2 linked regions of the Prosthecomicrobium sp. N25 genome follow. The protein of the gene in region 2 interacts with the protein of the main gene of each other region in a pairwise test. Links are inferred from orthologs where the notes say so. Each region holds a gene or a part of one and is shown on either strand. Other genes may lie near its edges. The genes, in order: WBG79_RS13630 and WBG79_RS06790.

The links.
Region 1: the proteins of WBG79_RS06790 (region 2) and WBG79_RS13630 interact in binary tests that used the Escherichia coli proteins (3 or more experiments, as listed by UniProt). The link is inferred for Prosthecomicrobium sp. N25 from one-to-one orthologs.

Annotation. Positions count from the first base shown.
Region 1 is NZ_JBBCAT010000001.1:2,996,231-2,999,437, reverse strand. Bases 15-2,908 are described here. They hold WBG79_RS13630 (cysteine desulfurase), read left to right. Parts: upstream 15-789; coding sequence 790-2,028; downstream 2,029-2,908. Other genes in these bases: tenA (thiaminase II), read left to right, coding at 2,837-2,908; sufA (Fe-S cluster assembly scaffold SufA), read left to right, coding at 2,463-2,828; WBG79_RS13625 (SUF system Fe-S cluster assembly protein), read left to right, coding at 2,063-2,449; sufD (Fe-S cluster assembly protein SufD), read left to right, coding at 15-683. Also shown: more of sufD, read left to right, coding at 1-14; more of tenA, read left to right, coding at 2,909-3,207. UniProt on the Escherichia coli protein: Cysteine desulfurases mobilize the sulfur from L-cysteine to yield L-alanine, an essential step in sulfur metabolism for biosynthesis of a variety of sulfur-containing biomolecules.
Region 2 is NZ_JBBCAT010000001.1:1,501,822-1,505,125, forward strand. The notes cover bases 33-3,023. They hold WBG79_RS06790 (SufE family protein), read right to left. Parts: upstream 1,746-3,023; coding sequence 1,320-1,745; downstream 33-1,319. Other genes in these bases: WBG79_RS06780 (helix-turn-helix domain-containing protein), read left to right, coding at 111-491; WBG79_RS06795 (DUF5330 domain-containing protein), read right to left, coding at 1,992-2,459; WBG79_RS06800 (sensor histidine kinase), read left to right, coding at 2,793-3,023. In the rest of the region: more of WBG79_RS06800, read left to right, coding at 3,024-3,304. UniProt on the Escherichia coli protein: Participates in cysteine desulfuration mediated by SufS. Cysteine desulfuration mobilizes sulfur from L-cysteine to yield L-alanine and constitutes an essential step in sulfur metabolism for biosynthesis of a variety of sulfur-containing biomolecules.

The sequences.
Region 1 (3,207 bases), 1.5 Mb from region 2 along the record:
ACGCGGTGACGGAGCTCAGGCTCGAGGACTGCGCAAAGGCGACCTGGATCAAGCTGCAGACCGAGGCCGTGACTGCGGTTCACTTCTCGACCCTGGTGGTCACGCTCGGCGAGAAGGCCGCGCTCGAGCACTTCGCGCTCGGAGCCGGCGCGGCGGTCGCCCGGTCGCAGCTCTTCCTCACCTTCGCGGGGGAGCACGCGACGCTCTCCACCCGCGGCGCCACGCTGCTGGACGGCCGGCGGCACGGCGACACGACGCTGGTGATCGACCACGCCGTGCCGCACGGCACCAGCCGGGAGCTCTACAAGGCGGTGGTGGACGATGAGGCCCGGTCGATCTTCCAGGGCAAGATCGTCGTGCGCCAGCACGCCCAGAAGACCGACGGCAAGATGTCGTCGAACGCCATCCTGCTGTCCGATTCCGCCGAGGCGATGAACAAGCCGGAGCTCGAGATCTTCGCCGACGACGTGGTCTGCGGCCACGGCGCCACCACGGGCGAGATCGACGACCGCCTGAAATTCTATCTCATGAGCCGCGGCATCCCGGAGTCAGAGGCCGAGAAGCTGCTGATCGTGGCGTTCCTGGGCGAGGTCTTCGACGCCATCGAGAACGAGGCCGTCCGGGACGCGGTGGCGGCGGAGGTCGAGCATTGGCTGGAGCGCCGTGCGACGCGGGCCGGCTGACGCCGGCCCCGAGTCCCGAGCCCCGGACCGGGGCCCGCATGGCGCGGGTCCGTCCGGGGGTGCGGTTGAGGGGCGGTGCGGGCCCCGGGACGAAAGGCGACAGGACGTGACGTTCGCTGCTGATACGACCCCCTACGACGTCGACGCGATCCGGCGGGACTTCCCCATCCTGTCCATGAAGGTGAACGGCCGCGACCTCGTCTATCTCGACAATGCGGCGAGCGCGCAGAAGCCACAGGCGGTGATCGACCGGATGGTCAAGGTGATGACCTCCGAATACGCCAACGTGCATCGCGGCCTGCATTACCTGGCCAATGCCGCGACCGAGGCCTACGAGGAGGCCCGCGAGATCGTCCGGGCCTATCTGGGCGCCGCCTCGACGGACGAGATCATCTTCACGAAGTCGGTGACCGAGGCGATCAACCTGGTCGCCAACTCGCTCGGGCAGGGGATCGGGGAGGGCGACGAGATCGTCCTCTCGCTGATGGAGCACCACTCCAACATTGTCCCCTGGCACTTCCTGCGGGAGCGCAAGGGCGCCGTCATCAAGTGGGTGCCGGTCGACGACGCGGGCAACTTCCTGTTCGAAGACTTCGAGAAGCTGGTGACGCCGCGCACCAAGGTGGTGGCCGTCACCCACATGTCGAACATGTTGGGCACGGTGACGCCCATCAAGGACATCGTCCGGGTGGCGAAGTCGGTCGGCGCCAAGGTGCTGGTCGACGGTGCGCAGGCGGCGGTCCACATGCCGGTCGACGTCCAGGATCTCGGCGTGGACTTCTACGGCATAACCGGCCACAAGCTCTACGGTCCGACCGGCATCGGCGTCCTGTGGGGCCGTCGGGAGCTGCTCGCCGAGATGCCGCCTTTCCTCGGGGGCGGAGAGATGATCCGGGACGTGACCCAGGAGTGGGTCACCTACGGCGAGCCGCCGCACCGCTTCGAGGCCGGCACGCCGCCGATCATCGAGGCCGTCGGGCTCGGCGCGGCGCTGAAATATATCGAATCCGTCGGCCGCGCCCGCATCTCCGCCCATGAGGAGAGCCTCAGGGCCTATGCGCACGAGCGGCTCGGGTCGATCAACCGGGTGAAGATCTACGGCCATGCGCCCGGCAAGGGCGCCATCGTGGCCTTCGACCTGGAAGGCGCCCATGCCCACGACGTCGCCACCATCCTCGACCGCTACGGGGTTGCGGTGCGCGCGGGGACCCATTGCGCCCAGCCGCTCTTGAAGCGTTTCGGCGTCACCTCCACATGCCGTGCATCCTTCGGGATGTACAATCGGCTCGACGAGGTCGACAGGCTTGCCGAAGCCCTTCAAAAGGCTCATGATTTCTTCGCATGACGACGGACGTGGCGGAACCGAGGGGCATCAGGCCATGGACTTGAGAGTGGACGACCGCCAGGAGACCGCGCCCGTCATCGTCGGGCCCGCGGATTCGGCCATTCCGGCGGAGGAGCTCGAGCGGCTGACGGCCGACATCGTCGGCGCGCTGAAGACCGTATACGACCCCGAGATCCCGGCCGACATCTACGAACTCGGGCTGATCTACAAGATCGACATCGACGACGACCGCAACGTCGACATCGACATGACCCTGACGGCCCCGGGATGCCCGGTCGCCGGCGAGATGCCGGGCTGGGTCGAGAACGCCGTCAGCGCCGTGCAGGGCGTCAACGACGTGCGTGTCCGCATGGTCTTCGATCCGCCGTGGGACCAGTCCCGCATGTCGGAAGAAGCCCGCGTCGCGCTCGACTGGTACTGACGGGGAGAAGCCGATGTTCGGACTGAAGGTGATCTCTCTGACGGACGCCGCCGCCGACCGCGTGAAGGAGATCATGGCGGGCTCGGACCAGGCGGTCGCGGGACTGAGGGTCGGCGTGAAGAACGGCGGCTGCGCCGGTATGTCCTACACGATGGACTATGTGGAGACGGCGGACCCGAAGGACGACGTGGTCGAGGAGAAGGGGGTCAAGGTCTACGTCGACCCCAAGGCCGCGCTCTTCCTGCTCGGCACCACCATGGACTTCGAAACGACCAAGCTCTCCTCCGGCTTCGTGTTCCGGAACCCGAACCAGGTCTCGGCCTGCGGCTGCGGCGAATCCGTCGAGCTGAGGCCGGCCAAGATCGACGCGGTCGGCTAGCCCGCCGCATGGACCTCTTCGACCGCCTGCGCGCCGCCCGTCCCGACGACTGGCGGGCCTATGTCGCCCATCCCTTCGTGGAAGGCCTCGGATCCGGGACGCTGCCGGCCGCCGCCTTCCAGAGCTATCTCGTCCAGGACTACCTGTTCCTGGTCCAGTTCGCCCGCGCCTATGCGCTCGCCGTCTACAAGGGGCGGACGCTCGAGGACATGCGGGCGGCCCATGCGGGGCTGAAGGCGATCCTGGACGTGGAAATGGACCTCCACGTCCGCCTCTGCGGTCGCTGGGGCCTCTCGCCGCGGGACCTGGAGCGCACCCCCGAGGCCCGCGCCACCACCGCCTACACCCGCTATGTCCTCGACACGGGCCTGCGCGGCGA
Region 2 (3,304 bases):
GTTTGGCAGGCATTCACCATAAGTAGCCCGAGTTATCCCCGCTCCGCGGCACCGTACAACAATGGAAAGGGAATAAGTTCCTAGTATGCACGGATCGGAGGTCACCCATTATGGCCACGTTCGAACATCGCGTCGGCACGGGCCCGGGCGGGCCGCGGCGCGCCGGATCGTCCACCCCGCTTCTCTGCCTCGTCGAGGCCGCCGTGACCGCCTCCTACGGCCTCCCGGCCCGCAGCCTGAGGCGGGCGACCCGAGGCTCCGCCCGCGTGGCGCTCGCCCGGCAGGTCGCCATGTATCTCTGCCATGTCCGGCTCGGCATGAGCCTGACCGACATCGGGTCCGCCTTCGGGCGCGACCGGACCACCGTGGCGCATGCCTGCCGCCTGATCGAGGATCGCCGCGACGACCCCTATACCGAGGCCGCCATCGGCGTGATCGAGGAGGCGATCGACGGCTTTCGCGACATCGTCCTCGCGGGCTGCGCGCCGTGACCCCGCCGCCCGTCCGCCACGCCGATCCGGCGACGAGCCGGGTCCTCGCCTTCCTGGGCCGCGGTCCCGCCGTGCGGGAGCCGGGCGCCGCCCCGGCCCTGCGGCGGATCGGCCCGGCCTCGATCGAACGCCTGCGCGTCGCCCGCGGGGTGCTCGAGGCGCTCGAGGGGGCCGGCCTGACGGCCCGCCTGCCGGGCGGCGAGATCGCCCTGACCCCGGCCGGACGCGCGGCCCTGGACGAGCCCGCCGACGCCGGCCGGCCCGACCGCCCGCTGGAGCGCGCCGCCGCCCGCACGCTGGATCCCCTCGACCCGTCCTCTCCCGTCGTCCTGGTCGACGAGGGCGAGAGCCCGCTCGCATGGCTGCGCCGACGGCGCGACCGGCATGGGGAGCCCTTCATCGGCGAGGCCGCCTTCGCGGCCGGCGAACGCCTGCGCCGGGATTTCACGCGCGGCGGCCTCATGCCCGGCCTCACCTCCAACTGGCGGCCGGGCTCGTCGGGCGGAGGGCGGCGGGGCGGCCCCGGCGATCTCGCCGACGCCGCCATCGCGGCCCGCGACCGCGTGTCCGGCGCCGTCCGCGCGGTCGGCCCGGACCTCGGCGGCCTGCTCCTCGACGTCTGCTGATTTCTGAAGGGGCTCGAAGCCGTGGAGACGGAGCGGCGCTGGCCCGCCCGCTCGGCCAAGGTGGTCCTGCGCATCGCCCTCGAACGCCTCGCCGTGCACTACGGTCTGGCGGAAGCCGCGCAGGGCCCGGCGAGCGCCGCCCTCCGGCACTGGGGAACGGAGGACTATCGCCCGCGGGTCGGAGCCGGATCTTGAGCGGCCGTCAGGCCGCGGCGGCGGCCCGCGCGTCCCGGCGGATCCGCTCCACCATGGAGTTGACCCCGTTCGAGCGTTGCGGGGTCAGGTGTTCCCGCAAGGAGAGCGCCCTGAAGACGGGCTCCGGGTCGAGGCCGGCGATCTCGGAGGCCGTGCGGCCGGAATAGAGCGCGACGATGATGGCGACGAGTCCCTTGACGATATGGGCGTCCGAATCGCCCCGGAAGTCGAGGATGGTCCGGCCCTCGGCGTCGCGGCCGATGCGCGTCTCCAGCCAGACCTGGCTCGCGCAGCCGCGCACCTTGTTGGCATCCGAGCGGGCCGCCTCCGGCAGGGGCTCGAGCGCACGGCCGAGCTCGATGAGGAAGCGGTAGCGCTCCTCCCAGTCGTCGATGAAGGCGAAGTCGGCCAGGATGTCGTCGATGCGCGCCACGAAGGATGCTCCGGATGCGGTCCGGTCCCCGATCCGCCGGCCGAGCCCGATATAGGGCGTCCGGCCGCCCGTGGGAATGCGGTCAGGCCGCATTCCAGCCGAGAGAAGCGGCGGCGCGAGGCCCGGCGTGAGAAAGCACCGCGGCCGGCGTGCATGGGGCACGCCGGCCGCGGCGGAGACCGGCGCAGGGGGTGGGCGCCGGGCGGCTTACGGTCCGGATGGGTCGCGACGGACCGGGGCCGCACTTCAGCTTGTCGTGACAGGCCGATCCGGCTTGGGTTTCGGCACGGGCACGACGATCTCCTTGGGTTCCGGCTTCGCCTTGACGGTCCCGGTCGCGATCGGGTCGCCGGCGATGGCGGCATGGGCGGTGGGCACCGGGGCGGCGCCGGCGGGGGGGACGGGCGCCGCCGGGGCGGGGGCCGGGGCTGAGGCCTGGCGGGTCGTCTCCGGGGCGAGCGTCGTGTAGACCCACTTGGCGGCCGTCCGGGCCTTGGCGTTGAAGCCGTCCGCAAGCGCCGAGCCCGTTTCGCAGGCGTCCGGGTTGCGCCCGCAGAAGCCGCGAAGGTCGTCGAGGGCGGCTTTCGCGAAGCTCAGCGTGGACAGCGCGGTCGCCTTCTGGGCGTCGCCCGAGCGGGCGATTTCATCTTGGTCGGCGGGAATGAGCAGGATCCCGATGCCGACCAGAAGCCCTGCGCGAATGAAAAATCCCATGAGCCCTCGTCCCCCGGCCCGATCCGGAGCTCCCGGCCCCGATGTCCGAGACACTAGCGCAAGCGCTTGAAAACACGGTTCGATCCGATCCGGACCTTTGAATCGAATTTGATGACAATTTGAACGATCGCCGCGCCGCACCCGAACCGGCCCGGTGTAAGGCTTGGTTAACGCTGATCGCAAAGTCAGCCGCCGCCGCAGCGGAACGCACCGGCCCGGACCCGGCGCAGGGGAGGCTTCCGGTCGATGCGCTTAGCCGTTCCTTAAACCCCGCCGTGACACGATCCCTCCGTCGGAGAGACCGACAGGGCCGCCTGCGGCCCCTGAGCTCTGGTGACGGTTTTGCGTAAGCTCGATCTCTTCCCGGCCTTCCGCCGGTTCATCGACGGTCTCGTCCATGCCTCGGCATCGGGCGATCCGATCGAGCTGCACCGGCACCGGTCCTTCATCGCCGTCAACCTGGTCGGCGGCCTGCTGGCCCTCGCCGCGCTGCCCATCCATCTGGTCGTCGTCGGTCCCACGGGGCTGGCCGAGGCGGGCTCCCTGCTCTGGCTCGCCGCCCCGGCGCCGATCGCGCTCGCCGTTTCGCAGACCGGCCGCCTCCAGCTCGGGCATCTCCTGCTGGCCGTCTCGATCGGGGCCCTCATCGCCTGGGTCGCGCTCTTCACCGGCGGCACGAAGTCCCTGGCCCTGATCTGGCTCGCCGTACTGCCCGTCGAGGCCGCGCTGTCGGGCTCGCGCCGGGTGGTCGAGGGCGTGCTGATGATCGGCCTCGCCGCCGTCGGCTGCGTGTCCCTCGCCGGCTCCATGGGGCTCCTGCCCACGCCGACCGAGCCCGCCAACGA